Regions from separate parts of the Micromonospora sp. NPDC048830 genome, predicted to be linked through region 2. Evidence: predicted binding sites of a transcription regulator. Region 2 holds the regulator's gene; each other region holds the start of a gene.

Region 1 (9,782 bases), on a different contig from region 2:
CGTCCGACGCCTGCGCCGGCGACGCCAACATCACCGGGGCGGGCGTCGTCGACGCGTACGCCGCCGTGCGCGCCGCCCGCGCCGAGTGAAAGAAAGGGCGGGTGCCCGCCCCGGCGGCGATGGCCTAGGGTCGGCGACCATGGACGCGGAGACGACCGTCGCAGAGCTGGCCGCCGACGCGCTGCCCGACGTGGTGGCCCTGTGCCGGCGCGCGCTGGACCTGCCCGAGGACGCGGCCGAGGCGGCGGCGATCGTCGACACCCTGCACACCCGCGCCTCGGCGGACCGGGCGGTGCTGGCGCTGGGCGCGTACCGGGGGGCGGAGCTGGTCGGGGTGCTGATCGGTTCGCTGGCCGCCCGGGAGCCGGCCGCCGGCCACGTCGACCTGGTCGCGGTGGCCCCGGAGCAGCGCCGCCGGGGCGTCGGCCGGGCGCTGCTCGCCCGGGCCGAGCGGGTCCTGGCGGAGCGGGGCGCGGTGGAGGTGCTGCTGGCCGGCAACCCGCCGTACTACGCCTGGCCGGGAATCGACGTGCGGTACACGCCGGCGATCTGCGCGGCGCTGGCGCTGGGCTACACGCAGGACCGGACGGCCCTGAACATGACGGCCGACCTGTCGTACGACGGGTCGCCGGCGCTGCGGACGACGGAGCCGGCGGAGCGGCGACTGGCCGACCGGGGCATCGCGGTACGGCGCGCGGAGCCGGCGGACCTGCCGGCGCTGGCGGCGTTCGCCCGGTCCACGTTCGGCGGCGCCTGGGACGGGGAGCTGGCCGGCTCGGTGGGCCGGCCGTGCGCGGGGGCGCACCTGGCCGAACGCGACGGGCGGATCATCGGCTTCGCCGCCTACGGCTCGTCCCGGCCGACCTGGTTCGGGCCGATGGGCACCGCGCCCGAGGCGGAGGGCTCGGGGATCGGCGGGGTGCTGCTGCGCCGCTGCCTGCGTGACCAGCGGGACGAGGGGGCTGAATCTGCCCAGATCGGCTGGGTCGGGCCGGTGTCGTTCTATTCGGGCAGCGTGGGGGCTCGGATCGGGCGGGTCTTCTTCCTGTACCGCAAGCCGGTCGGGGCGGCCGTCGACCGACCGTTCGGGGACGGCGGGCACCCGGAGAGCGCAAAGAGGATATAGATCCGAATAGTCCCGTTCGGCCGCGTCGGCCATCGACGGCTCCTACCGTTCCGGTAGAGGAGGCAGTCATGACCACGGACGACGACCAGACCGACGACGTACAGCCCGTCACCTGGGCGCCGGTCGACGAGCTCCCGGGGCAACTACCGTTCGACCGGCTGGACTACGGCGACGCCGAGCAGTTGGCCGAGATGGCGGGAGCGGGCGCGCCGATGGCCGAGGAGCCACTGGCCCTGGTGGACGAGCCGATCCGCATCCAGCAGCCGTACGACCGGGCGCGGAAGCGACGCAACCAGCGTCCCCTGCCGACGTAGGCCCGCCCGGAGTCCGTACGACGGCGGCCGACCGCCGCGTCTTGATCGCCTCCATGTCGGCGACACAGGGGTGTCCGAGCCCTCTGGATGCCGCCATGTCGGCGACATGGTGGCGGATCACCCGAGCGGGGGCGGACCGCGTCAGCGGCCCGCCCCCTTCGGCGTTGGTGGAGCTGGACTCAGAAGTCCATGTCCCCGCCGCCGGGGCCAGCCGGGGCGGCCGGGGTCTTCTCCGGCTTGTCCGCGACGACGGCCTCGGTGGTGAGGAACAGCGCGGCGATCGACGAGGCGTTCTGCAGCGCCGAACGGGTCACCTTGGCCGGGTCGATGATGCCCGCGGCCAGCAGGTCCACGTACTCGCCGTTGGCGGCGTTGAGGCCGTGGCCCGCCTCCAGGTTGCGGACGTGCTCGACGACGACGCCACCCTCCAGGCCGGCGTTGACGGCGATCTGCCGCAGCGGGGCGTCCAGCGCGATCTTGACGATCTGCGCGCCGGTCGCCTCGTCGCCGGTCAGGTCCAGCTTGTCGAAGGCGGTCTTGCCGGCCTGCACCAGCGCGACGCCACCACCCGGGACGATGCCCTCCTCGACGGCGGCCTTCGCGTTGCGCACCGCGTCCTCGATGCGGTGCTTGCGCTCCTTCAGCTCGACCTCGGTGGCCGCGCCGACCTTGATCACCGCAACACCGCCGGCCAGCTTGGCCAGGCGCTCCTGCAGCTTCTCGCGGTCGTAGTCGGAGTCGCTCTTCTCGATCTCGGCCCGGATCTGGTTGACCCGGCCCTGGATCTGCTCGGCGTCGCCGGCACCGTCGACGATGGTCGTCTCGTCCTTGGTCACCACGACCTTGCGGGCGCGGCCCAGCATGTCGAGGCCGACGGCGTCCAGCTTGAGGCCGACCTCCTCGCTGATGACCTGGCCACCGGTGAGGATGGCGATGTCGGCGAGCATGGCCTTGCGGCGGTCACCGAAGCCCGGCGCCTTGACGGCGACCGACTTGAAGGTGCCCCGGACCTTGTTGACGACCAGGGTCGCCAGGGCCTCGCCCTCGATGTCCTCGGCGATGATCAGCAGCGGCTTGCCGCTCTGCATGACCTTCTCGAGGATCGGGAGCAGGTCCTTCACGGACGAGATCTTGCTGTTGACGATCAGGAGGTACGGGTCGTCGAAGACGGCCTCCATACGCTCCGGGTCGGTCATGAAGTACGCGGAGATGTAGCCCTTGTCGAAGCGCATGCCCTCGGTGAGCTCCAGCTCCAGGCCGAAGGTGTTGCTCTCCTCGACGGTGATGACGCCTTCCTTGCCGACCTTGTCCATCGCCTCGGCGATGATCTCGCCGACGCTGGTGTCACCGGCCGAGATGGAGGCGGTGGAGGCGATCTGCTCCTTGGTCTCCACGTCCTTGGCGAGCTTGAGCAGCTCCTCCGAGACGCTGGCCACGGCGGCCTCGATGCCCCGCTTCAGGGCCATCGGGTTGGCGCCGGCGGCCACGTTGCGCAGGCCCTCGCGAACCAGGGCCTGGGCCAGGACGGTCGCCGTCGTCGTGCCGTCACCGGCGACGTCGTCGGTCTTCTTCGCGACCTCCTTGACCAGCTCGGCGCCGATCTTCTCGTACGGGTCCTCGAGCTCGATCTCCTTGGCGATGCTCACACCATCGTTGGTGATGGTGGGGGCACCCCACTTCTTCTCGAGCACGACGTTGCGGCCCTTGGGGCCGAGGGTCACCTTCACGGCGTCGGCGAGCTGGTTCATGCCCCGCTCGAGGCCGCGGCGAGCCTCCTCGTCGAACGCGATCATCTTGGCCATACGGCGTTGTCCTCCTGGACACTCACGGGCCACCCGAGTGTTGTGCCCCGGATGGGCCGCCTGGTGTACGCACCTTGGGACGTCGCCACCTGGCGACGACGACGTCCGTCGGCCGGGCCGGATAGCCCGCGACGACCGGCCATGTGCCACCCGGCGGTCACCCACCGGGAGGCCGTGGCCCCACCGCCCCGACCATTGGCACTCGCCGTACGCGAGTGCCAATGACTTGTTTAGCACTCTGCCCTGCCGAGTGCAAGCACGATGGGCCAGTCGGGCCCACCCCGGCGCGGCCCGACCAGCGCAACCGATCCGGGTACCACGCTCACAGTCAGCCGAGTTCACCCGCCAGCCGGGCGGCCGTCACCGGGGCCTCGCACGCCCGCTGCTCGGCGTACGTCACGATGAGGCCGACGAGGTGGACCAGGCCGTACGGAAGCGTGATCACGGCGGCCACCACCGCGTACGCGACGTTCCACCCGCTGAAGCTGGCCGCGTCGGCGGGATCGCCGAGCAGCGCGCCCGCGACCTGCACCGGGGCCAGGACCAGCGAGAACACGGACGCCGCGAGCCCGACCAGCGCGATCCGCCCGAGCACCGCCCCGAGGCGGGCGTGGAACATCTCACGGGCCCGGCCCAGCGGGGCGCCGCGCTCGAAGAGCAGCACCGGGCCGAACAGGCTCAGCGCGGCCATCACGTACAGGCCCGGCAGGTAGCACAGGACCAACCCGACCGCCGCCAACAGGCCGTAGACCAGGGTCCAGCCCCACAGCGCCGGGGCGCGGCGCAGGCCGTACCGGAGGGCGGCGCCGACCGGGACGGGCTCGCCGGCCGCCTGGCGCGCGACCACCCAGGTGCCGGCCGCCCAGCCGACCGCCTGGACGAGCGCGAGCAGACAGCTGAGGCCGAGCAGGGCCGCGAAAAAGACGCCGAGGTCGCCGAGGTACCCGTCGGGCAGCGCGGCGGGCGGCGCGCCCGGTGCCGTGGGCTCCAGCGGCAGCACGGGGTACAGGGGCACCACCGCGAGCAGCAACGCGAGCGTCGGCAGGGCGTGGGTGAGCAGCAGGATCGGCGTGAGCTGCCGCCAGCCGCGGCGCACGACGCCCGCGCAGCGCGAGAACCAGCCGCTCAGGCCCTGGCCGGGCGGCGTGACGAGCGGGTCGGCGGGGTCGTACCCGGGTGGCGGCCAGTGCGCGGCTCCCGGCGGGTGGCCGGGCGGCACCGGACCAGGGTGCGACGGGTACGTGGGCAGTCCGGCGTACGGGCCCGGACCGGCGGCCGGCTGGGGAGCCGAGCCATCCGTCCGTTCGGGCACGGCCGGATCCCAGCTCGTGGTCTGGCCGAACTCGCCCGGGTACCAGGACCCTGGGGCAGGCCGGTCGGGTACGGGCGGCTGTGACATGAACCCTCCTCAGCGGCGACGCCGGAACGGCTCATGATCCTGCCTGGTCCCGCCCCGTATCCGCTGCCCCGTTTCAGGTGGACGGACGCGGCGGGACCCCCGGTAGACTTGGTCGGGGCCCGCCGATGCGCGGGCCCCGGAACCGGTCGAGGGTCAGGCGAGGCGGACCCGCTCGGCCTGCGGGCCCTTCTGCCCCTGGGCGATCTCGAACTCCACCCGCTGCCCGTCGTCCAGCGCCTTGTAGCCGTCCATCTCGATGGCGGAGAAGTGTACGAATACGTCCTGACCGCCGTCGACGGCGATGAAGCCGTAGCCCTTCTCGGCGTTGAACCACTTCACGGTGCCCTGTGCCACGGTGCACTTCCTTAACGTCGCGCGGCCTTTCACAACCCTCGGGACACCGGCTCAACCGGCAGCCCCGGACCACCGGTTCCGGAGTCGACGACGACCACGAAATCAGTGACCGAAATCGCACGGTACACGAGCGGTGACAGCAGCGCACGGTCCCAAAACGGCCAATATCGGACCGACCTCAACCCGGACTCACATAGGCGTCCATCACTGCGATAGGCATGCGGGATGACAGCAGCGCCAAGCCCGCAGGCCACCGGCCGCACCACGCCGACCGCCACGGCGGTGACGGCCACCGTACGCCGGGTGACGCCGCAGGACACGGCCCGGATGCGCGCCTTGCGGCTGGAGATGCTCGCCGACGCGCCGCTGGCCTTCCTGGAGACCGTCGCCGACGCCGCGGCCCGACCGCACGCCGAGATCGCGGCCCGGGTGGCGTCGGTCGCCGCCGGCCCGCGCACCGCGCAGTTCGTCGCCGAGCCGCACGACGCCCCCGCCGGCCGCCCCACCGGCGACGCCAACCGGCCTATCGGCGAGGCCAACCGGCCCATCGGCGAGGCCAACCGGCCCATCGGCGAGGCCAACCGGCTCGGACGGGCCGGCCGGCCCGTTGGCGAGCCCGGCCGGCTCACCGGAGGGGCCGGCCGGCTCGTCGGTCACGCCGGCGGGACCGTCGCGCCGCACGACCCGGGGCTGACCGTCATCTACGCCGTCTACGTCACGCCGGCCTGGCGCGGCACCGGCCTGCTCGCCGGGCTGATCGAGGCGGTGGCCGGCTGGTCCCGCGAGTGCGGGCGGCCGGAGCTGATGCTGGAGGTGGTGGTGGGCAACGACCGGGCCTACCGGGCGTACCGGCGGCTGGGCTTCGTCGACACCGGGGTACGGGTGCCGCACCCGAAGTTCCCCACGCTGCGCGAGCTGCAGATGCGCCGCCCCGCCTGAGCGCGGCCCGGCCGGCACGTCGAGCGGGCCCCCTCCCACCCGGAAGGGGGCCCTTCCGCACACCTCAGACGTGGCGGCGGCTCTGGACGACGCGGAACCGGTTCGCGACGTACGCGCCGTCGGTCAGCGCCGCGTTCGCGGCGGGGTTGGCGCCGCTGCCGTGGAAGTCCGAGAACGCCGCCGACTGGTTGACGAAGACGCCGCCGGTCAGGTTGCAGGACAGGTGTACCCCGGCGTCGATCGCCGCCGCCTCGGCCGCGTCCAGCACCGCCTCGTCGGTCGAGTAGACGCCGGCCGTCAGCGCGCCCTTCTCCCCGACGGTCACCCGCATGATCTCCAGGCTGTGCGCGGTGGAGTCGGTGGCGATGACGAACGAGATCGGCCCGAACCACTCCCGCGAGTAGACCGCCGTGTCGTCGGCGGTCAGCTTGACGATCGTCGGCGTCCGCACCACCGCGCCCTGGAACGCCGGGTGCTCGACCGTACGGGACTCCAGCAGCGTCTCGCCGACCTTGGTGACCTCGTCGAGGCGCTCCAGCACGCCGTCGTTGACGATCGCGCCGGTCAGTTCGACTCCACGGGCCGGGTCGGCGGTGAGCTTGCCGACCGCCGCGGCGATCCCGGCGGCCACCTCGTCGAAGCTCCGGTGCCCCTGGTCGGTCTCGATGCCGCCCGACGGGATCAGGATGTTCTGCGAGGTGGTGCACATCTGGCCGCTGTACAGCGTCAGCGTGAAGCCGAGGTTGCGGCACATGCCGGCGAAGTCGTCGGTGGAGTCGATCACCACCGTGTTCAGGCCGGCCTTCTCCGTGTAGACGGCCGCCTGCCGGGCGTTGGCCTCCAGCCAGTCGCCGTACTCGGTGGAGCCGGTGAAGTCGACGATCCGCACGGCCGGGTGCAGCGCGAGCGTCGAGGCCAGCTTCTCGCCGGGGGCCTCGGCGGCGAGCAGCACCAGGTTGGGGTCGAAGCCCGCCTCGGCGAGCACCTCCCGGGCGTACCTCACCGTGATCGCCAGCGGCAGCACCGCGCGCGGGTGCGGCTTGACGACCACCGGGTTGCCGGTGACCAGCGAGGCGAACAGCCCCGGGTACGAGTTCCAGGTCGGGAACGTGTTGCAGCCGATCACCAGCGCCACCCCGCGCGGCACCACGTGGAACGTCTTGGTCATCCGCAGCGGGTCGCCCTTGCCGGCGGCCTTCTCCCAGCCGGCCGTCCCCGGGTGCCGGGTCATCTCCGCGTACGCGTAGGCGATCGCCTCCAGCGCCCGGTCGAGCGCGTGCGCGCCGCCGGCCTGGAAGGCCATCACGAACGCCTGGCCGCTGGTGAACTGCACCGCGTTGGCCAGCTCGAAGACGTGCTTGTGCAGCCGCGCCAGGATCTCCAGGCAGACCCCCGCCCGGGCCTGCGGGCCGGCGTCGCGCCAGGCCGGCAGGGCGGCCGAGGCGGCGGCCACCAGGTCGTCGGCGTCGGCGTGCGGGTAGCGCACGTTCAGCTCCAGCCCGAACGGGCTCGCCTCGGTGGCGACCCGGTCGCCCGAGCCCGGCTGGCCGAGGGGGAAGTCGCTGTTCAGGTACGCCTCGAAGGCCGCCTTGCCGTCGGCGGCGGCGGTCTCGCCGTACACCCGGGGGCTGGGCGACTCGGGGTAGGCGGACCAGTACCCGCGCTCCGTGATGGCGGTCAACGCACGGGTGAGGGTGTCGGCGTGCCTGTCGTACAGGGGGTGCGGGGTCTCCGTCATGCCCGCCATCATGCAACAGGAACCACCGCGATCAGTAGGGCCGTGTCACAACTCAGATCGTCAGCTGCCAGTCGGTCCAGCCGTCGACCGGGCGGAAGCCGAGGCGCTCGTTGATGCTGATCATGTGGGCGTTCGCCGCCGCGTTGAAGGTGTCGACGGCACGCAGCTCCGGCTCGTGGGCGAGCAGGTGGCGCAGGTTCTCGATCTTGACGAGCAGCCCGAGCCGGCGCCCCCGGTGGTCGGGGTCGACGATGGTGATCTGCTGGAACGCGTGCCACGGGGCGCTCGGGCCGACGTCGAGCAGCGTCCAGGCGACCAGCCGGCCGGACGCCACGTGCACCGCCCCCTGGTGGTAGCGGCGCCGCCCCCGGACGTCCAGCGCCCGTTCGGTGCCCCGCAGCCGCTCGACGTCGATGTTCTCCGGCTCCCACTCCAGGTCGCCCAGCGGCACGTCGGCCATCAGCCGGCCGTCGAGGTAGGCGACGTCCGCCTCGTACTCGGCGGGGGTGTGGCCGTACCAGCGGACGACCCGGTAGCCGGCGGCGCGGGACCGGGCGTCGGCCAGCAGGTCGTCGAGCGCGGCCCGGTCGAGGCGGGTCGGGTCGAGCCGGCGGCGGACCTCGGCCAGCGCGGGCCGCGCGCCCGTCGCGGCGGCGAACGCCCCGCCGGCCCCGCCCCGCTCCGGGCCGCCGGGCAGCGCGGACACGGCCGGGGCGAACACCCGCTTGCGCCCCCGCTCGCGCAGGAGGCGCACGCAGTGCCCGTGCAGCGCCCGGCCGACGCCGCGCCTCCGGTGCGCCGGATGCACGGCCAGGTCGAGGCTGGCGTTCTCGGTGTTGTCGAGCTGCGGCAGGTCGAGGCGGAGGTACCCGGCCGGCACCCCGTCGAGCCGGGCGAGCGCCGCCACGACCTCGGTGCCCGGCATCGGGTGCCGGATCGCGGCCTCGAACCGCCGCCGGCACACCGGCGGGAAGTCCGGCACGTCCGCCGCTTCGGCCGCCGCCCTGATCTGGTACGCCCCGTCGATCGCCGCCTGGTCGGCCGGCTCGATCGGCGCGATGTCGATACCCATGGCCCGAGGGTGGCCCGGCGAAGACGATCGGGCCAGCGAATTTCCTCGCTGGCCCGATCGAAGGTTGGTCGGGAGGGTCGATCGCACAACACCTCCGGCGCTGGATCGGATGACTTGAAAAGTCTCCGGCGAAACGCCCTCCCGCACGGAGCATCTTGCGCCCGTCCGGTTCCTGCCGTCAAGTCCTTACCGGCAGGTTTTTCGCACCGAACGCGAAAAGCCCGTTACCCAACGGATCCGCCCTATCCCCCGTCCGGGCGATCCGCCCCCACCCGACCGACGGACCCACCTCGCCCCCGCCCGAACCTCCCGCGATCTTGCAGTTACGGCCCGACATATGGCGCGAACACCCCGGAACGAGGGCCACAAGTGCAAGATCGCCGGGGTGGGAGGGTGGCGGGTGGGGGCGCCGGCGGGGTGGGTCGGGGTGGGTGGGTCAGCCGAGGAGGCCGGCGTCGCGGGCGGCGCGCAGGGACGGCCTGATCCGGTGGGTCGGGCCGACCTGGCCGGCGACCGCGTCGAGGGTCTTCAGGCCCTCGCCGGTGTTGAACACCACCGTCTCCGCCGTCGGGTCGAGCCGGCCGGACTCGACCAGCTTGCGCAGCACCGCCACGGTCACCCCGCCCGCCGTCTCGGCGAAGACGCCGGCCGTCCGGGCCAGCAGGCGGATGCCCCCGCGGATCTCGTCGTCGTCGGCGTACTCCATCCACCCGCCGGTGCGCCGGACGGCCTCCAGCGCGTACAGGCCGGCGGCCGGGTCGCCGATGTTCAGCGACTTGGCGATGCCGGTGGGCTTGACGGGGGTGATGGTGTCGCTGCCGGCGTGCAGGGCGGTGGCGATCGGGTTGCAGCCGGCGGACTGGGCGCCGAACACCTTCCAGCCGCCGGCCGGCGCCTCGACCAGACCGATCTCGACCAGCTCGCTGAACGCCTTGTCGACCTTCGTGAGCAGTTCCCCGCTGGCCATCGGGATGACCACCTGGGCCGGGATGCGCCAGCCGAGCTGCTCGGCCACCTCGTACCCGAGGGTCTTGGAGC
Region 2 (9,782 bases):
AGCGCGAGGCCGAGGTTCGAGTAGTGGTAGCGGCGGGCGGGCGGCAGCACCCGCTCGGCCCGGGCCAGGTCGGCCAGGAGCTGCTCGACGTCGGGGGCGGCCAGGGTGTCCCAGACGTCGCCGTACGGCTCCCGCTGCAGGCCCGCGGTGTGGGACAGCAGCCGGCGCACGGTCAGCTCGCCGTGCGCCGGGACGTCGAGGTGCCGGGCGACCGGGTCGTCCAGGTCGAGCAGGCCGGCGTCGCGGCACTGCATGACCAGTACGGCGGTGAAGGTCTTGGTGACCGAGCCGATCCGGAACCGCGTCCGCGGCCCGAGGGGATGGTCGTTGCCCGTGCCGCCGACCGCGCAGGTCCACAGCGGCCGGTCGGCCCGGTGCAGGGCGGCCGACACGGCCGGCACCCGCCCCTCGGCCTGGGCCCGCCGCACCATCCGCTCCAGGCGCCCGCCGATCGCAGTCATGGGCGTGGAGTCTAGGGAGGAGCTCGTGCCGCCGGCCCGCGAGGTACGGACGGCGCGGCGAGCGCGGCGCGGGTCGTCGGACGCCGTCGGGACGCTCAGCGGCAGACCATCGGCCCGAGCGGCGCGCCGCCGAGCACATGCGCGTGGACGTGGAAGACCTCCTGGCCGCCGTACTCGCCCGTGTTGAACATCAGCCGGAAGCCGTCGCCGAGCAGCCCCTCGTCCTCGGCCACGGTGGCGGCCGCCGCCAGCAGCTCGCCGGCCAGCGCCGGGTTGCCCTGGCTCAGGGTGGCCACGTCGGCGTAGTGCTCCTTCGGGACGACGAGCACGTGCACCGGGGCCTTCGGGTCGATGTCCCGGAACGCCAGGGTGGTGTCGGTCTCCCGGACGACGGTCGCCGGGATCTCCCCGGCGACGATGCGGCAGAACAGGCAGTCGGATCCCATCGGGGCATGGTAAGCGCTGGCGAACGGCTGGCGCATGATGTGGCCCGTGAACGCACGGGCGGTACTGGCTGGCGAGCCCGGAGGCGGAGTGGGCCTCCGGCACGATCGTCGACCTCAACGGCGCGTCCTACCTGCGTACCTGACCCCCACTTCGTCGATCATGGACCCGTGGTGGGCGGAGCGCCCCGATTTGTTACCTTCGCGGGGCGCCACAGCTCCATGATCGACGCGAGGGTCACCAGCGGGCCAGGCGGGTTGCCAGGACGCTGAGCGCGGCGACACCGGCGGTGGAGGTGCGCAGCACCGCCGGGCCAAGGCGGACGGCGCGGGCGCCGGCGGCGCGGAACGCGTCCAGCTCGGCCGGGGCGATGCCGCCCTCCGGGCCGACCACGAGCACGATCTCGCCGACGGCGGGCAGCTCGGCGGTGCTGAGCCGCTCGTCGGCCTCCTCGTGCAGGACGAACGCGGCGGCGGCCCCGCCGATGCGGCGCGCCACGGTCGCGGTCGACTCGTCGGGGGCGCCGGCCACCACGGGCAGCCACGGGCGGCGGGCCTGCTTCGCCGCCTCCCGGGCGGTCGCCACCCACTTCTCCCGGGCCCGGACGCCCCGCTCCCCCCGCCACAGCGTGACCGAGCGGGACGCCGCCCACGGGACGATCTCGTCCACCCCGACCTCGGTCATCGCCTGCACGGCCAGCTCGCCCCGGTCGCCCTTGGCGATGCCCTGCACCACGGCGACCCGGGGTACGGGCGCGTCGACGTACCCCCGGGAGGTGACGTCGAGCTCCAGGCTGCCGCGGCCGACGGCCCGGACCACGGCGGCGGCGGTGCCGCCACGGCCGTCGGCCAGCAGCAGCTCCTCGCCCACGCGCAGCCGCTGCACGGTGGCGGCGTGGTGCCCCTCGGGGCCGTCGAGCGTCAGCTGGTCGGCGGTGGGCAGGGACTCGACCAGGAACAGCGGCGCGGACACGAGCAAAGGCTAACCGCCCCGGCCGGTGCCGGGGCGGCTGGCCGCCACGACTCAGGCGTGGCCGTTGAACGCGTCGCGCATCCGGGAGAAGAAGCCGCCCTGCTTGGTCAGCTCGGCGACCTCCTCGCCCCGGGTCTTGGCGAAATCGCGCAGCATCCGCTCCTGGTCGGCGTCGAGCTTCGTCGGGGTCCGCACGTCGAGGTGGACGTACAGGTCGCCCCGGCCGGTGCCGCGCAGGTGCGGCACGCCCCGGGCGCGCAGCCGCAGCGTGCTGCCCGGCTGGGTGCCCGCCTTGACGTCGACCGTCTCCTCGCTGTCCAGCGTCTTGATGGTCAGCCGGGTGCCGAGGGCGGCGGCCGTCATCGGGACGGTGACCCGGCAGTGCAGGTCGTCGCCCTTGCGCGAGTACACGTCGTGCGGCCGCTCGTGGATCTCCACGTACAGGTCGCCGGCCGTGCCGCCGCCCGGACCGACCTCGCCCTGCTGGGCCAGCCGGATCCGCATGCCGTCCTCGACACCCGCCGGGATCTTGACGGTCAGCGAGCGGCGGGTGCGCACCCGGCCGTCGCCGGCGCAGGTCGGGCAGGGGTGCGGGATCGTGGTGCCGTAGCCCTGGCAGACGGTGCACGGCCGGGCCGAGACCACCTGGCCGAGGAAGGTGCGCTGCACCGACTGCACCTCGCCCCGGCCGCCGCACGCCTCGCAGGTGGCGAGGTGGGTGCCGGCGGCGGTGCCGGCGCCGGAGCAGGTGGTGCAGAGCACGGCCGTGTCGACGGTGATCGGCGCCTCGACGCCGAACGACGTCTCGTGCAGGTCGAGCTCCAGCCGCAGGATCGCGTCCGCCCCCGGCCGGGTGCGCGGTCGCGGGCCGCGGGAGGCGCCGGCCGCGCCGCCGAAGAAGGCGTCCATGATGTCCTGGAAGCCCACGAACGGGCCGGCCCCGCCGGGGCCACCCGGACCCGCGCCCCCGCCGCCCGGCGCGAGCGGGTCGCCACCCAGGTCGACGATCTGCCGTTTCCGGTCGTCCGAGAGGACCTCGTACGCGGCGTTGATGTCCTTGAACTTCTCCTGGGCCTCCGGGTCCGGATTCACGTCCGGGTGGAACTGCCGCGCCAGCTTGCGGTAGGCGCGCTTGATTTCGTCGTCGGAGGCGTCCCGGCTCACGCCGAGGATGCCGTAGTAGTCCCTGGCCACTGCGTTCGGTGTCCTCATGTTCGTCTCGCGTTGCGCCCGGTCGTCGGTCGGAATCCGGCCCTGTCGGCCCTGACTGGTCAGTTCTGGGCCAGCAGCTCGCCCACGTAGCGTGCCACGGCCCTGACGGTGGCGATGGTGCCGGGGTAGTCCATCCGGGTGGGGCCCAGCACGCCCAGGCCGCCCACGATGGTCACGCCGGGGCCGTACCCGGTGCTGACCACGGAGGCGGCGCGCAGGTTGTCGATCTCGTTCTCGTCGCCGATGCGGACCCGCGTCGTGCTCGGCTCCGCCTCGCCGATGAGCTTGAGCAGGACGACCTCCTCCTCCAGCGCCTCCAGGATCGGCCGCAGCGAGCCCTGGAAGTCGAGCAGGCCACCCCGGGCCAGGTTGGCGGTGCCGGCCAGCGCGATCCGCTCCTCGTGCCGCTCCACCAGCGTCTCCAGCAGCACGCTGGAGAGGGTGGCCATGGCCGGGCGCAGGTGCGACGGCGACTCCTCGACCACCGCCTGCACCAGCGGCGGGGTCTCGGACAGCCGGGTGCCGACCAGATTCTCGTTGAGCAGCCGGCGCATGTCGGTGACGTCGTCGGCGGGGATCGGCGCGGGCAGCTCGACCAGCCGCTGCTCGACCCGACCGGTGTCGGCGATCATCACGAGCATCAGCCGGGTGGTGGAGATCGGCACCAGCTCGAGGTGGCGTACGGAGGAGCGGGCCAGGCTCGGGTACTGCACCACGGCGACCTGCCGGGTCAGCTGGGCGAGCAGCCGGACGGTGCGGTGCACCACGTCGTCGAGGTCGACCGCGCCGACCAGGAAGCGCTCGATCGCCCGGCGCTCGGCCGGGCTCAGCGGCTTGACCCGGGAGAGCCGGTCGACGAAGAGACGGTAGCCACGGTCGGTGGGGACCCGGCCGGCACTGGTGTGCGGCTGCCGGATGTAGCCCTCCTCCTCCAGCACCGCCATGTCGTTGCGGACGGTCGCCGGGGAGACTCCGAGCTGGTGCCGCTCGACCAGGGCCTTGCTGCCGACCGGCTCCTGCGTGGCGACGTAGTCCTCGACGATGGCGCGGAGCACGGCGAGCTTACGGTCGTCGAGACCCACTTCTCCCCACCTCCTGTCGCACGTCGGCGCCGGCACCGCGCGTCCGCTCGCCCGACCGGCACCCGGGCCGGAGGGCGCGCCTGGCACTCGACTGTAACGAGTGCCAGTCTACGTCGGCGGGGCCGCCAGCGAGAAGATCAACGACGGACCCCGTGTGCGCCGGCCGCACCGCCCCCGGGCTGCGCCGGTGCGTTCCTGCCCGATCGTCCCGCCGGACCCGACCAGTGTCGCTCTGGTGTCCCCTTGCCGGCAGCCCCTACCGTGATGTACATGACTGAACCACCTCGCCCTCCCGGAGCGGGCGACCCCGGCGGCTGGCCGCCGGAGCCGACCCCGCCGTCGGCGCCGTACGGCTCGTCGGACGAGCCCCCCACCGCACCACTGTCCGGGGCACCGGGCGGGGCCGGCTATCCCCCGCCCGGTGGCTATCCGCCGCCGCAGGGCGGCCAGCCGCCGTCGAGCGGCTACCCCCCGCCCGGGGGCTACCCTCCGCCGGGTGGCTACCCGCCGGGTGGCGGATATCCGACGGGTGGCGCGTACGGCGCGCCGTCCGGCGGCTACGCGAACAACGAGGACAAGACGTGGGTGCTGGTCGCCCACTTCGGCGGCGCCGCGGGGATGTTCCTCGGCGGGGGCGTGCTCGGCTGGCTCGCGCCGCTGATCGCGCTGCTGGCCCGGGGCAACCAGTCGCCGACCGTCCGCGCGCACGCGGTCGCCGCGCTGAACTTCCAGCTCCTCTGGTCGGTCATCGCGCTGGTGGGCTGGATCCTCACCTGCATCCTGATCGGCGTCCTGATCGGCCTCGCCGCCATGGCCGTCGGCATCATCTTCGGCATCGTCGCCGGGCTGCGGGCCAACGAGGGGCAGCTGTACCGCTACCCGATGTCCGTCAGCTTCATCAAGTGACCCCGGCCGGCCGCTCCCCCGGCCGGTCGGGCACCACGGTCAGGGCAGCAGGTCGCGCACGACCGCGTCGGCCAGCAGCCGCCCGCGCAGGGTCAGCACGGCCCGGCCCGCCGCGTACCGGGCCGGGTCGAGCAGGCCGCCGTCGAGGGCCCGCCGCGCGCCGGCCCGCCCGGCGTCGTCCAGCACCTCCAGCGGCAGCCCCGAGGCCAGGCGCAGCCGCAGCATGACGTCCTCCATGTGCGCCTCGCCGGGCGTGAGCACCTCCCGGGCCAGGCCGGGCGACTCCCCCGCGGCGAGGCGTCGCGCGTACGCGCTCGGGTGCTTGACGTTCCACCAGCGCACCCCGCCGACGTGGCTGTGCGCCCCCGGGCCGAGGCCCCACCAGTCCGCCCCGCTCCAGTAGAGCAGGTTGTGCCGGCACCGGCCGGCCGGCGTCCGGGCCCAGTTCGACACCTCGTACCAGGAGAAGCCGGCAGCGTCGAGGGCGGCCTCCGCGGCCAGGTAGCGGTCCGCCGCCACGTCGTCCGACGGGTACGGCAGCTCGCCGCGCCGCATCCGCGCGGCCAGCCGGGTGCCGTCCTCCACGATCAGGGCGTACGCGCTGACATGGTCCACCCCCGCGGCCACCACCTGCTCCAGCGAGCCGGCGAAGTCCTCGGCGCTCTCCCCCGGCGTGCCGTAGATCAGGTCGAGGTTGACGTGGTCGAAGCCGGCGTCGCGGGCCTCGCCGGCGGCGACCGTGGCCCGGCCGGCGGTGTGCCGGCGGTCGAGGATCGCCAGCACGCCCGGCGCGGCGGACTGCATGCCCAGCGAGATCCGGGTGTACCCGGCCGCGCGCAGGGTCTTCAGCGACTCCGGCGTCACCGACTCGGGGTTGGCCTCGGTGGTCACCTCGACGTCGGCGGCCAGGCCCCAGGCGCGGTCGATGCCGTCCAGGATGCGGGCCAGGTCGTCGGCGGCGAGCAGGGTGGGGGTGCCGCCGCCGACGAAGACGGTGTCGACCCGCGGCGGCGGGGCGTCGGCCAGCACCCGGCGGGCGAGCGCCAGCTCCGCCAGCACCGTGTCGGCGTACGACTCGCGGTCGGCCCCGCCGCCCAACTCGTCGGCGGTGTACGTGTTGAAGTCGCAGTAGCCGCAGCGGCTGGCGCAGAACGGCACGTGGACGTACACGCCGAAGCCGCGCGCGCCGACGGCGCGGGTGGCGGTGGCGGGCAGCGAGCCGTCGGCGGGGACGGATTCGCCTTCTGGAAGGGCGCCGGGCATGGCCACTAGTGTGCCCGGCATGACCTCCTCCGACGCGCTCGTGCGGGTCGCCACGGCCCGCGGGGTGACGACCCTCACCCTGGACAGCCCGCACAACCGCAACGCGCTCTCCACGCCGCTGATGACCGAGCTGCTGGCCGGGCTGGCCGCCGCGGTGGCCGACGACGCCGTCCGGGTGGTCGTGCTCGACCACACCGGGCCGGTGTTCTGCTCCGGGGCCGACCTGAAGGAGACCGCCGCCGCGTACACCAGCGGGACCGTGCCCGCCGGGATGCTCGGCGACGTGCTCGCGGCGGTGTGGGAGTGCCCGAAGCCGGTGGTGGCGCGGGTGGCCGGGCCGGCCCGGGCCGGCGGGTTGGGCCTGATCGCGGCGGCCGACCTGGCGCTGTGCGCCCAGGAGGCCACGTTCGCCTTCACCGAGGTGCGGATCGGGGTGATCCCGGCGGTGATCTCGGCGACCGTGCTGCCCCGGCTGCACCCCCGGGCCGCCGCCGAGCTGTACCTCACCGGCGACACCTTCGACGGCCGGCGGGCCGCCGAGATCGGGCTGGTCACCGCGGCCGTGCCGGCGGACGGGCTGGACGCGGCGGTCCAGCGGGCGTGCGCCTCGCTGGTCCGCGGCGCGCCGAGGGCGCTGGCCGGGGCGAAGGCGCTGCTGCGCCGCCCGCCGGCGGTCGACCTGCGGGCCGAGATCACCGAGCTGGCCGCCCTGTCGACCGGGTACTTCCTCGCCGCCGAGGGGCGGGAGGGCGTGGCCGCGTTCCGCGAGAAGCGCGACGCCGCCTGGGTGCCCACGACCTGAGCAGCCTTCCGGCGCTGTGCCGCTACCCGGACGGGCGGTTTGCGGCCCGGGCAGGCGTTTCGCGGCCGAGCCGGCGTTTCACGGCCCGGGGGCGGGGAAGCCCCGCCGGGCCGAGGCCGTCCGGGTCCCGCCGGGCGGCCCGCCTCCGCGCGGAAACCGCGAGAGGTCGCCGACCGGCTACGCAACGGAGCGAACCGGTCGGACGAGCCGGTCGGCGGCAGGAGGGACGTACTCTTGTCGGACGCCGTCGAACAGGGGGTGCGGGTGCGAAGTCGGGCAGTCGTCGCGGCCGGAGTCGTCGTCGCGGTCCTCGCCGTCGCCGGGATCTGGCTCGTCGTCCGGCAGGTCGGGCAGCAGCTGCGGCTTCCGCTGGCCAGCCGCACCTGCACCGTTCAGGCCGACGGCGAGGTACGCCTGGACGCCGACCAGATGGCCAACGCCGCCACCATCGCCGCGATCGGCATCCAGCGGCAGATGCCGGAGCGGGCCGTGGTGGTGGCGCTCGCGACGGCGTACCAGGAGTCCGGGCTGCGCAACCTCTCCGGCGGCGACCGGGACTCGGTGGGCCTGTTCCAGCAGCGGCCGAGCCAGGGCTGGGGCACCGAGGAGCAGATCCGCGACACCCGGTACGCGACGAAGCGGTTCTACGCCGCCCTGAAGCGGGTGCGCGGCTGGGAGAAGATGCGGGTCACCGAGGCGGCGCAGAAGGTGCAGCGGTCGGCCTATCCCGAGGCGTACCAGAAGTGGGCCGACGAGTCGCAGGTGCTGACCCGGGCGCTGCTGGGCGACGCCACCGGGGCGGTGGCCTGCACGGTGGGCTCGACGCCGGTGATGCGCGGCGAGGCCGCCGCGGCCGCCCTGGCCCGGGGCCTGCGGCTGGACTGGGGGCTGCCGGAGACGCCCCCGGCGGCCGACCCGACGGGGCTGGCCGTGCCCGCCGACGACCAGCGCTCCGGCTGGCGGTACGCGCACTGGCTGGTCTCGCACGCCTCCGACCACGGCGTGAAGCGGGTGCGCTTCGGCAGCCTGGAGTGGACGGCCCGGGGCGGAACGTGGAGCCGGGCCGCCGACACCCCCGCCGCCACCGGCCAGGTGCTGGCGGAGGTCTTCGCCGACTCCTGAGCCGCCGTCGGGCCGCGGTTTGGTCACCGCACAATCCGGCAGGTACGGCAATACCCGCAAATCACCACCCGACCGCCACCGTGCGTGACCAATCGACTGCGGTTGGTCCGACGTGCCCCGATATGGGCGTGCCTCACCCGGAGCCTGGGCCGCCGGCGCAGTACGATCGGCTGCTGTGCCAGAGATGGCTTCTCATCGGGAGGGGTACCACGCGGTGTTCGATTACCAGGGCCGGACCGGCTACGAGCCGATCAGCGACACCGACCGCAAGGAGTTCCACGAGCAGGGCTTCCTCCTGCTGCGCAACGTGCTGACGGAGGACCACCGGGCCGCCCTGGAGGAGGCCGTCGACCGCGTCTACGCGGAGGAGAAGGCCAAGGGCAACACCACCAAGGACGGCACCCTGCACCTGCTGGGCTTCGTGGAGCGGGACGAGCTCTTCGGCGACCTGCTGACCCACCCGATCGCCTTCCCGTACATGTGGGGCCTGGCCGGGTGGAACATCTACACCCACCACAACCACCTGGACGTCACCCCGCCGGCCCTGGAGCCGGAGAAGCCGTACTGGGGCTGGCACCAGGACGGGTACCGGCAGAACTCCGACCCGGAGACGATGGACCCGAACCTCCCCCGGCCGATGTTCTCGCTGAAGGTGGCGTACGTGCTCTCCGACCTGTCGGAGACCGGCCGCGGGGCCACCAAGGTGATCCCCGGCAGCCACCTGTGGAACTCGCTGCCCCGGCCGGACGACCTGACGGTGCACAACCCGGACCCGGAGGGCACGGTGGAGATCACCGCGAACCCGGGCGACGCGTTCATCTTCGACCGCCGCCAGTGGCACTCCCGGTCGACGAACCTGTCCACCATCACCCGCAAGATGCTCTTCATCGGGTACACGTACCGCTGGATCCGGCCGCTGGACGAGCTGCACATCAACAAGGACGGCGAGTGGTGGGCCAACCGCACGCCGGTGCAGCGCCAGCTCTGCGGCGAGGGCACCCACACCGCGAACTACTGGGGCATCAACTGGAACGGGTACATCGACGACGAGATCCCGCTGCGTAAGGAGCTGAAGGAGCGCGGCCTGCTGGACCGCAGCATCCCCTGGCTCCGCTGAGCTGTGCGAGAAAGGGCCTCCTGCCAACCGGCCGGAGGCCCTTCTCGACATCCCGGGAGAGCTTCCGAGCGGTCAGCCCGCGCGGCCGGCGACCCGGCGGGCGGCCTTCTCCCGCATCCACTCGGGCAGGTCGGGGACGTCGAGCAGCCGGGGCAGCAGCTCCGGCTCCAGGGTGGTCGCCCGGAACACCTCGCCGATCGTCACCCCGTGCGCCGGGCGCTCCACCACCTCCACCGGGTCGCCCGCGCCGGCCTCCCCGGCGCGCAGCACCCGCAGGTACGCCCCGGGCGCGGCCCGCGCCGTGAACCGCTTGATCAGGTCGGGCACCCCCCAGAACCCGGCGAACGTGGTGCACGGCGTCCGCGGCTTGGTCACCTGGAGCAACGCCGAGCCGACCAGCC
Region 3 (9,782 bases), on a different contig from region 2:
GTCGGGTGGGTGTTCCCGGCAATCCTCCGAACTTTTCCGACAGATGGGGCATATGCCGCATCTTGTCCGAGGTTTTCGATCACATGGGTGTGAGCGAACGCCCACGGGGGTACGGGGGATGCCAAGCTGGACACGGTGCGCCAGCGCGGCCAGCCGGCCGGACACCGGTCAACGACGATCTCCGCGGTGCCGCGCGGGAGGAGGGGTGCTGATGTCGAACGTACGCAGACTGCCTGGGCCCATCGTGGACCTCTGGGACTGGCAGCGGCTCGGTGCCTGCCGGGGTCGCGACAGCGCCCAGTTCTTCCACCCGGACGGCGAGCGCGGCTCCTCCCGCCTGCGCCGCGAGTCCGGCGCGAAGGCGGTCTGCCGGGCCTGCCCGGTGCGCGCCGAGTGCGCCGCCCATGCCCTGTCGGTACGGGAGCCGTACGGCGTCTGGGGCGGCTTCAGCGAGTCCGAGCGGCTGCGGCTGCTCGCGCTGGGCTGGGAGGACCTCGCCGACCGCCGGCAGACCCGCGTCGACGTGGCCCGCCTGGAGGCCCGCCTCGGCGCCCCGCACAAGTCGACGGTCCCGACCCAGCGCAACGTCGCCTGACCGGCCCCACCGTCCGCACCGACGCCGCGCCCCACCCCGGGGCGCGGCGTCGCCGCATCCCCACCACCGCCCCGGGATATCGCGCCGGCTCCAGCTCCCGCTCCAGCTCCAGCTCCAGCTCCCGCTCCAGCTCCAGCTCCAGCTCCCGCTCCAGCTCCAGCTCCAGCTCCAGCTCCGATGATCATGGAGTTGGCGGCATTTTCGATCTCCAGACCGCCGGTCAACCTCATGGTCGACGGGAGGGAGGGGCGCCGGTGGAGGGGCGCCGGGGGGCGGGTGGGGGAGGTCGGGCGGGGGGCGGGGTGGGTCAGTGGACGGTTACGCGGAGCGTGTGCCAGCCGGTGGCGCCGTCCGGGGCGACCGGCTGCCGGCGCTCCGGCTGGGTCTCACCGTCGGTATCCGTCGCCCGCACCTGGAGGACGTGCTCGCCCGGCGTGGCCTCCCACTGCCAGGACCACTGCACCCAGGTGTCCGCCGACACCGCCGGGGCCAGCGTCGCCTGCCGCCACGGCCCCCCGTCGACCCGTACCTCGACCGCCCGGATGCCCCGGTGCTGCGCCCACGCCACCCCCGCCACCGGGACCGTCCCGGCGGTGAGCCGATTGCGCGACCGGGGCGTGTCGATCCGCGACTGGGTCTTCACCGGCCCCTGCGCCGACCAGCCGCGCGGCACCCAGTACGCGTCGAAGTCGGCGAAGCTGGTCAGCTCCAGCTCGGTCACCCACTTGCAGGCCGAGACGTAGCCGTACAGGCCGGGCACCACCATCCGCACCGGGAAGCCGTGCTCCACCGGCAGCGGCTCGCCGTTCATCCCCACCGCCAGCAGGGCGTCCCGGCCGTCGCGCAGCACCGCCGTGGGGGTGCCGCAGGTCCAGCCGTCGACCGAGCGCCCCACCACCTGGTCCGCGCCGTCCTCCGGGCCCGCCTCGTCGAGCAGTTCCCTGATCGGTACGCCCAGCCAGCGGGCGTTGCCGATCAGGTCCCCGCCCACCTCGTTGGAGACGCAGGCGAGGGTGACGTACCGCTCGACCATCGGACGGGCCAGCAGGTCGGCGAAGCTCAGCTCCAGCGGGTTGCGGACCCGGCCGTGCACGCGCAGCCGCCAGGTGTCGGGATCGACCTGCGGCACCACCAGGGCGGTGTCGATCCGGTAGAACCCGAAGTTCGGGGTGACGTAGGAGGCGAGCTGGGCGAGGGAGAGGTCCGCCCCGGCCGGCACGGCCGGGGCGGGCGAGGCCGGTGCCGGCAGGACGACCGCCCGGCGGGCGGCGGACACGCTGCGCCGGCCGGCCAGCCAGTGGCCGCCCAGCCCCGCGACGGCCGCCCCGCCGGCCAGCGCCCCGACGCCGGCGAGGAACCGCCGCCGCCCCTCGGGCTGAACGGCGGACGCCTCCGGGACGTCAACGGACGCCTCCGGGACGTCAACGGACGCCTCCGCGGCGCCAGCGGGCACCTCCGGGGCCTCAGCCGGCGCGGTGAGCGGCGATGCCTCCGGGGTGGGCGGGATCCACGGCCAGGGATCGGGCTGGAGCGGGCCGGCCAGCAGGAGCCAGAGCGCCAGCGCCCCGAGGCCCGCCCCGACCAGCGCGGGCAGCGCGTCGGCGGCGTTCGCGCCGGCCCGGGTCAGCGCGGCGGCCACCCCCAGTGCGGCGAAGGCCGCGATCCCGGCCAGCCCGACCCGGAAACGACGCGCGGCGAGCACCCCGAACAGCGCCGCGAAGGCCGCCAGCAGCAGCGCCGTCCCGACCAGAAGGGCGACCTTGTCGTACGTGCCGAAGACGGCGATACCGAACTGCTTGACCGACTCGGGGACGGTGTCCACCACCAGTCCCCCGACCGCGACCAGCGGCGCCGACCGGGGGCCGGTCAGCACCGCCACCGGCTCGGCCGCGCCGATCGCCACGGCGGCGGCGGTGATCCCGGCCAGCGCGGCGTACCCGCGCGACATGCTCTCCATGCCGCCAGTGTCGACGCTCCGGCCGGCCGGGCAACAGCCACGGGGGCGTTCCGTAAGCATCCCGAAAGGCGTCAGGGCACGCCGTCGGGTGACGGCGTGCCCTTCAGCGTTGTCGTACGGCGTCGGTCAGAAGCCCGGGCCGTGCTGGTGGCCGTGGCCGTGCGAGTGGCCGTGGCCCCCGGCGGCGGCCGGCGCCGGCTTCTCCGGCTTCTCCACCACCAGGCTCTCGGTGGTGAGCAGCAGGCCGGCGATCGAGGCGGCGTTGGTGACCGCGTTGCGGGTCACCTTCACCGGGTCGATGATGCCGGACTTGACCAGGTCGACGTAGACGCCGCTGGCGGCGTCGAGGCCGTTGCCCCACTCCTGGCCGACGACCTTCTGCACCACCACGTAGCCGTCGTGGCCGGCGTTCTGGGCGATCCAGCGCAGCGGCTCGACCAGCGCCTTGCGCACGATCGAGACGCCGACCTTCTCGTCCCCGGTGAAGCCGAGGTCGTCGTCGAGCACCGGCACGATCTGCGCCAGGGCGGCACCGCCGCCGGGCACCGTACCCTCCTCGACCGCGGCCTTGGTGGCGGCGATGGCGTCCTCGATGCGGTGCTTGCGCTCCTTCATCTCGACCTCGGTCGCCGCGCCCACCTTGATGACCGCGACGCCGCCGGAGAGCTTCGCCAGCCGCTCGGAGAGCTTCTCCCGGTCCCACTCGGAGTCCGAGGCCTCGATCTCCTTGCGGATCTGGGCCACCCGGTCGGCAACCTCGCCCGCCTGGCCGCCGCCGTCGACGATGGTGGTGTTCTCCTTGTCCACCACGACGCGGCGGGCGGTGCCGAGCACCTCCACGCCGACCTGGTCGAGCTTGTAGCCCAACTCCGGGGCGATCAGCTCGGCGCCGGTCAGGATCGCCAGGTCCTGGAGCATCGCCTTGCGGCGGTCGCCGAAGCCCGGGGCCTTGACCGCGCAGACCTTGAGGGTCTTGCGGATCGCGTTGACCACCAGGGTGGACAGCGCCTGGCCCTCGACGTCCTCGGCGATGATCAGCAGCGGCTTGCTGTCCTGGAGGACCTTCTCCAGCAGCGGCAGCAGCTCCTCGATCGCCGAGATCTTCTGCGTGGTGATCAGGATGTACGGGTCCTCCAGGACCGCCTCCTGAGCCTCCACGTCGGTGACGAAGTTCGGGGAGATGAAGCCCTTGTCGAACTGGAGACCCTCGGTCACGTCCAGCTCGGTGGTGAGGGCGGAGCCCTCCTCGACGGTGATGACGCCGTCGCGGCCGACCTTCTCCATCGCCTCGGCGATCAGCTCGCCGATGGTGGCGTCCTGCGCGGAGATCGTCGCGACGTGCGCGATCGACTCCTTGCCGGCGACCTCGACGGCCCGGCCCAGCAGGGCCTCGGAGACCTTGGCGGCGGCCGCGTCGATGCCGCGCTTGAGCCCGGCGGGGTTGGCCCCGGCGGTCACGTTGCGCAGGCCCTCGCGGACCATCGCCTGTGCGAGCACGGTCGCGGTGGTGGTCCCGTCGCCGGCGACGTCGTTGGTCTTGGTCGCCACCTCCTTGACCAGCTGCGCGCCGAGGTTCTCGTACGGGTTGGTGAGCTCGATCTCCTTGGCGATGGTCACGCCATCGTTGGTGATCGTGGGCGCACCGAATTTCTTGTCCAGGACGACGTTGCGCCCGCGCGGGCCGAGGGTGACCTTGACCGCGTCCGCGAGGGCGTTGACACCGTGCTCCAGCAGGTGCCGGGCGTCGTCCGAGAAGCTCAGGATCTTCGCCATCTGTATCCCTTCGAAGCGACGTTGCCCCGGCCCGGCGAGCCGGACCGGGGCAACGACACTGATCGGTTGCTTACTTCTCGATGACCGCGAGGACGTCGCGGGCGGAGAGCACCAGGTACTCCTCGCCGGCGTACTTGACCTCGGTGCCGCCGTACTTCGAGTAGATGACGGTGTCGCCGACCTTGACGTCAACCGGAATCCGGTTGCCCTTCTCGTCGACGCGGCCCGGGCCGACAGCGAGGACGGTGCCCTCCTGCGGCTTCTCCTTGGCGGTGTCGGGGATCACGATGCCCGACGCCGTGGTGGTCTCAGCCTCGTTCGCCTGGACCAGGATCCGGTCCTCGAGCGGCTTGATCGCAACCTTGGTCGCGGTAGTCACGGGCATACCCTCCTGGGGTACTTGGTTTCGTTGCCGGTCGGCACGCCGACCAGCGTCAATCTGCCACATGCCACCGGGCGGGGCCGTCGTCGCGGGTGCCGGTCCGCCTGGCGCTCAACCCCCGGGCACGGGCCCGGAAGCTGGCACCCTCGATGGGAGAGTGCTAATCGCAGGTTATTCCTCGGCTAGCACTCCGTCAAGGAGAGTGCCAACGCGACCACCTCCGTGTCGCCGCACCGTCGCCACCGTGTGGCCGCATCGTCGCCACCTGTCGCCGTGGCGCCGCCACACTTCCGCCACTCGTTACCGCAACACGCCGGGAGCACCTCGCTACGCCGCGCGCAGCTCCCTAGCGTCGCTCGGGTCCCGCATCAGAAGCCGAGAAAGGGATCACCGAGTGTCGCGAATACCCACCCTGACGTTGTTGCACGAGCAACTGCGCCGGGCCCGCCAGGCGCGCGGGCTCAGCCAGGAGGAGCTGGGCAAGCTGATCAACTACTCGTCGTCGAAGGTGAGCGCCGTCGAGACCGGCCAGAACCCGGTCACGCCCGACTACCTGGCCCGGGTCGACACGGCGCTGGACACCGGCGGCCTCTTCGTCGCCATGCTGGAGCTGATCCGATTCCACGCCGCGCCGGAGTGGTTCCGCCCGTGGGACGAGAACGAGCGGGAGGCGACGGCGCTGCGCTGGTACGACCCGACCGTGATCCCCGGCCTGCTCCAGACCGAGGGGTACGCGCGGGCGATGCTCGCCCTGGGCGGGGAGCTGACCGCCGATGAGGTCGAGACGCGGGTGGTGACCCGGCTCGCCCGGCAGGAGGTGCTGACCGCCACCCCGCGCCCGCAGTTCGTCGCGGTGCTGGAGGAGCACACGCTGCGCCGGCAGGTCGGCGACCCGGCCACGATGCGCGAGCAGCTGGAGCACCTGCTGGCCGTCGGCGCCGAGCCGAACGTGCAGGTCCGGGTCGTGCCGGCCGAGGCCCCCTGGCACAACGGGCTCAACGGCCCGTTCGTCCTGGCCCGGCTCGGCAACGGCGCCGAGCTGGCCCACCTGGACAACCAGCTCCGGGGCCAGACCGTCGACTGCCCGAGCGATGTTGCCGCCCTGGAGCACCGCTGGGAGACTGTGACGGGTGAAGCGCTGCCGTGCCGGCAGTCCGCCCGACTCATCGAGGAGGCGGCAAAGACATGGACCTGACCCGAGCCACCTGGCGCAAGGCGTCCCGCAGCAACAGCAATGGCGGCGCCTGCGTGGAGGTCGCCGACAACCTGCCCGGCGTCGTCGCCGTCCGCGACAGCAAGGATCCGACCGGGCCGCTGCTCACCTTCACCCCGGCGAGCTGGCGGGCCTTCGTCGCCGACACCCGCACCCGCTGACACCAGCGTCCACTGACGCCTTCGTCCGCTGACGACGCCCTGCGCTGACGCCACCGTCCGCTGACGGCCCCGCCGCGCCGACACCACCGTCCGGGCGGCCCGGCGGGGCCGGGACAATGGCCGCGTGGATCTGGACCAGCTCGCCGCGCTGCGTACCCCCGAGGGGTCGGCCGCCCTCGCGGCGGCGACCGAGGTGGCCGGCGGCGACCCGCTGGCGGCGGCGGCCGCGCTCCGCTCGGCCGGGGTGCCCGGCGGGCTGGCCGCCGCCGCGCTGACCCAGGCGGAGCTGCGCCGCCGCGCGGCGGTCAAGTTCGGCCCGGCCGCCGCCGGCATGTTCCTCACCCGGCCGGGGCTGGAACAGGCCACGCGCGGGGTGGTGTCGGCCCGGCGGGCCCGCCGGCTGCGCGCCGCCGGGGTGCGCACCCTCGCCGACCTGGGCTGCGGCCTCGGCGCGGACGCGCTCGCCGCCGCCCGCGCCGGCATCCGCGTGTACGGGGTGGAGGCCGACCCGCTCACAGCCGCGATGGCCGCCGCGAACGCCGAGGCCGCCGGGCTGGCCGACCTGTTCACCGTCGAGTGCGGCGACGCCACGGAGTTCGACGTGTCCCGCGTCGACGCCGCCTTCTGCGACCCGGCCCGCCGCCGGGCCGGCACCGGCCGGCGGATCTTCGACCCGAACGCGTACTCGCCGCCGTGGGGCTTCGTCGTCCGGCTGGCCGAGCGGGTGCCGTACACGGTGGTGAAGGTCGCCCCCGGCCTGGACCACGCGCTCATCCCGGCGGGCGCGGAGGCGGAGTGGGTGAGCGTGGACGGCGACCTGGTCGAGGCCGCGCTCTGGTGCGGCCGGCTCGCCGAGGTCCCCCGCCGCGCGACGCTGCTGAAGGAATGGCCCCCTGTCGACGCCTCCGGCAGTGAAGGACCCCCCGCCCACCAGCTCACCGGCTCCGGCGCGGCGGAGGCGCCGGTCGGCCCGGTACGCCGGTACGTCCACGACCCCGACCCGGCCGTGGTCCGCGCCCACCTGGTCGCCGAGCTGGCCAACGTCCTCGGCGCGACGCTGGCCGACCCGAGCATCGCCTACCTGTACGCCGACGCCCCGGCCGCGACGCCGTTCGCCCGCTGCCTGGAGGTCACCGACGTGCTGCCGTTCTCGCTGAAGCGGCTGCGGGCCCTGCTGCGCGAGCGGCGGGTGGGCCGGGTCGAGATCCTCAAGCGCGGCTCGGCGCTGGAGCCGGAGCGGTTGCGGCGGGACCTGCGGCTGGCCGGCCCGGAGGCGGCGAGCCTGGTGCTGACCCGGGTCGCCGACGCGCCCACCGTCCTGGTCTGCCGCCCGGTGTGAAAGTCCGTTAGCTTGTCCGTCATGGCGGGACAGGGCACTCCGGCTACGGCGCTGCTGACCAAGCGGAAGATTCCGCACAGCACCCACCCGTACGACGTCTCGCCGGACGCGCCGAACTACGGCGCGCTCGTCGCGGCGGCCCTGGGGGCGTCCCCGGAGCGGGTGTTCAAGTCCCTGGTCACCGAGGTCGACGGGGCGCTCGCCGTGGCGGTCGTGCCGGTGACCGGCGAGCTGGACCTCAAGGCCATGGCCGCCGCGCTGGGCGGCAAGCGGGCGACGATGGCCGACCGGGCCGTCGCCGAGCGGGTCACCGGATACGTCCGCGGCGGGATCAGCCCGCTCGGCCAGCGCAAGCGCCTGCCCACGGTGCTCGACTCCTCCGCGCTGGCGCACGACACGATCTACGTCTCCGCCGGCCGCCGGGGCCTCCAGGTCCAACTCGCCCCCGCCGACCTGATCGCCCTCACCGACGCCGCGACCGCCCCGCTGGCCGCCCGCTGAGCGACCGGCCACGTCTCCGGCGCGTGCTGCCGGGCGCGTCCACCACACACCCCTCGCCAGTTCCGTCCCCGAAAGGAAACCGTGCACATGCGCAGCGGGATCCTCACCATCGCCGCGGCCGGCCTGCTCGTCACCGGCAGCCTGACCGCCTGCGGCGGGGGCTCCGGCGCCGGCCCGGCCGGCCGGCCGAAGCCGAAGATCGGCGTGATCCTGCCGGACAGCGGCTCGTCGAACCGGTGGGAGACCGCGGACCGCCGGTACCTGGCGGCCGCGTTCAAGGCCGCCGGGGTGGACTACGACATCCAGAACGCGCAGAACGACAAGGCGCGGTTCGTCACCATCGCGGAGCAGATGATCACCAACGGCGTGACGGCGCTGATGATCACCAACCTCGACTCGGGCACCGGCAGGGCCGTGCTGGACAAGGCCACCCAGAAGGGTGTCGCCACGATCGACTACGACCGGCCCACCCTCGGCGGCTCCGCCCAGTACTACGTCAGCTTCGACAACGTCGCGGTCGGCCGGCTCCAGGGCGAGGGCCTGGTCAGGTGCCTGGCGGACAAGGGGGTACGGAATCCCGTGGTGGCTGAACTGAACGGCGCGCCGACCGACGACAACGCCGCCCAGCTCAAGGAGGGCTACGACTCGGTCCTCAACCCGAAGTACGCGGCCGGGGAGTACGTCAAGGGCCCCGACCAGGACGTACCCGAGTGGAACAACACCACCGGCGGCACCACCTTCGAGCAGATGCTGACGCAGACCGGCGGCCGGATCGACGGCGTGCTCGCCGCCAACGACGGGCTGGCCAACGCGGTCATCTCCGTGCTGGCGAAGAACAAGCTCGCCGGCAAGGTCCCGGTGACCGGCCAGGACGCCGACGCGCAGGCGCTGCAGCACATCCTGTCCGGCGACCAGTGCATGACCGTGTACAAGCCGATCAGGCAGCAGGCCGAGGCCGCCGCCCGGCTGGCCGTCGCGCTGGCCAGGGGCGAACGGAGGAGGACCGACCAGGTCTTCCGGGACCCCGAGGGCAACCGGGACGTGCCCGCGGTGCTGCTGGCCGCCCAGCCGATCACCAGGGAGACCGTGAAGAACGTCATCGCCGACGGCTTCGTCAGCAAGGACGCCGTCTGCACCGGGAAGTACGCGGCGCTCTGCGCCTCGGCCGGCGTGAGCTGAGCCGACCGGGCCCGGCCGGCGGGCGCGCACCCGCCGGCCGGTGCTGGCCATCGCCGGACCGCCGATTCGCCACGCGCACGCGAAGGAGACCCCTTGCCCGAGACACCCCTGCTGGAACTGCGCGGAGTCGACAAGAGCTTCGGCCCCGTGCAGGTGCTCCGCGACGTCGCCTTCTCCGTCCATCCGGGCCAGGTGACCGCGCTGGTCGGCGACAACGGCGCCGGGAAGTCGACGCTGGTCAAGTGCATCAGCGGCATCTACGACACCGACGCGGGCGAGTTCTTCTTCGAGGGCCGGCCGGTGACGGTGAACGGCCCCCGGGACGCCGCCGGCCTGGGCATCGAGGTGGTGTACCAGGATCTCGCCCTCTGCGACAATCTCGACATCGTGCAGAACATGTTCCTCGGCCGGGAGCGGCGCTCGGGCCTGGTGCTCGACGAGGCGGCCATGGAGGAACTGGCCGCCGAGACGCTGGCCGGGCTGTCGGTGCAGACCATCGGCTCGCTGCGGCAGCACGTCTCCGCCCTCTCCGGCGGGCAGCGTCAGACCGTGGCGATCGCCAAGGCCGTGCTGTGGAACAGCAAGCTGGTCGTCCTCGACGAGCCCACCGCGGCGCTCGGCCTGGCCCAGACCGCCCAGGTGCTCGAACTGGTCCGGCGGCTGGCCGACAACGGGCTGGCCG

The links. The regulator HrcA, encoded in region 2, represses chaperone genes, less so after heat shock. The targets are predictions, from matches to a motif close to GGTTNGCACNCTCNNNNNGAGNGTGCNAACC.
Positions count from the first base shown of each region.
Region 1: the regulator HrcA is predicted to act here: its motif matches at 3,436-3,466, upstream of groL (chaperonin GroEL).
Region 3: the regulator HrcA is predicted to act here: its motif matches at 4,843-4,873, upstream of groES (co-chaperone GroES).

Region 1 covers NZ_JBICUP010000004.1:22,906-32,687, forward strand. The annotation lists gene ACGFIZ_RS05420 (S8 family serine peptidase) at 1-89, shown strand, start outside; gene ACGFIZ_RS05425 (GNAT family N-acetyltransferase) at 140-1,126, shown strand; gene ACGFIZ_RS05430 (hypothetical protein) at 1,195-1,440, shown strand; gene groL (chaperonin GroEL) at 1,620-3,242, opposite strand; gene ACGFIZ_RS05440 (hypothetical protein) at 3,571-4,641, opposite strand; gene ACGFIZ_RS05445 (cold-shock protein) at 4,795-4,995, opposite strand; partial or broken gene ACGFIZ_RS05450 (GNAT family N-acetyltransferase) at 5,221-5,475, shown strand; partial or broken gene ACGFIZ_RS05455 (GNAT family N-acetyltransferase) at 5,632-5,934, shown strand; gene paaN (phenylacetic acid degradation protein PaaN) at 5,999-7,672, opposite strand; gene ACGFIZ_RS05465 (GNAT family N-acetyltransferase) at 7,725-8,744, opposite strand; gene thrC (threonine synthase) at 9,181-9,782, opposite strand, start outside.
Region 2 covers NZ_JBICUP010000028.1:51,744-61,525, reverse strand. The annotation lists gene ACGFIZ_RS22610 (serine hydrolase domain-containing protein) at 1-461, opposite strand, end outside; gene ACGFIZ_RS22605 (histidine triad nucleotide-binding protein) at 557-907, opposite strand; gene ACGFIZ_RS22600 (16S rRNA (uracil(1498)-N(3))-methyltransferase) at 1,143-1,877, opposite strand; gene dnaJ (molecular chaperone DnaJ) at 1,929-3,071, opposite strand; gene hrcA (heat-inducible transcriptional repressor HrcA) at 3,149-4,171, opposite strand; gene ACGFIZ_RS22585 (DUF4870 domain-containing protein) at 4,442-5,077, shown strand; gene hemW (radical SAM family heme chaperone HemW) at 5,117-6,340, opposite strand; gene ACGFIZ_RS22575 (enoyl-CoA hydratase-related protein) at 6,360-7,142, shown strand; gene ACGFIZ_RS22570 (hypothetical protein) at 7,401-8,264, shown strand; gene ACGFIZ_RS22565 (phytanoyl-CoA dioxygenase family protein) at 8,449-9,381, shown strand; gene ACGFIZ_RS22560 (MOSC domain-containing protein) at 9,454-9,782, opposite strand, start outside.
Region 3 covers NZ_JBICUP010000002.1:132,664-142,445, reverse strand. The annotation lists gene ACGFIZ_RS03030 (WhiB family transcriptional regulator) at 212-595, shown strand; gene ACGFIZ_RS03025 (sulfite oxidase) at 903-2,552, opposite strand; gene groL (chaperonin GroEL) at 2,679-4,325, opposite strand; gene groES (co-chaperone GroES) at 4,396-4,710, opposite strand; gene ACGFIZ_RS03010 (Scr1 family TA system antitoxin-like transcriptional regulator) at 5,102-5,902, shown strand; gene ACGFIZ_RS03005 (DUF397 domain-containing protein) at 5,893-6,081, shown strand; gene ACGFIZ_RS03000 (methyltransferase domain-containing protein) at 6,206-7,420, shown strand; gene ybaK (Cys-tRNA(Pro) deacylase) at 7,442-7,921, shown strand; gene ACGFIZ_RS02990 (sugar ABC transporter substrate-binding protein) at 8,009-9,100, shown strand; gene ACGFIZ_RS02985 (ATP-binding cassette domain-containing protein) at 9,194-9,782, shown strand, end outside.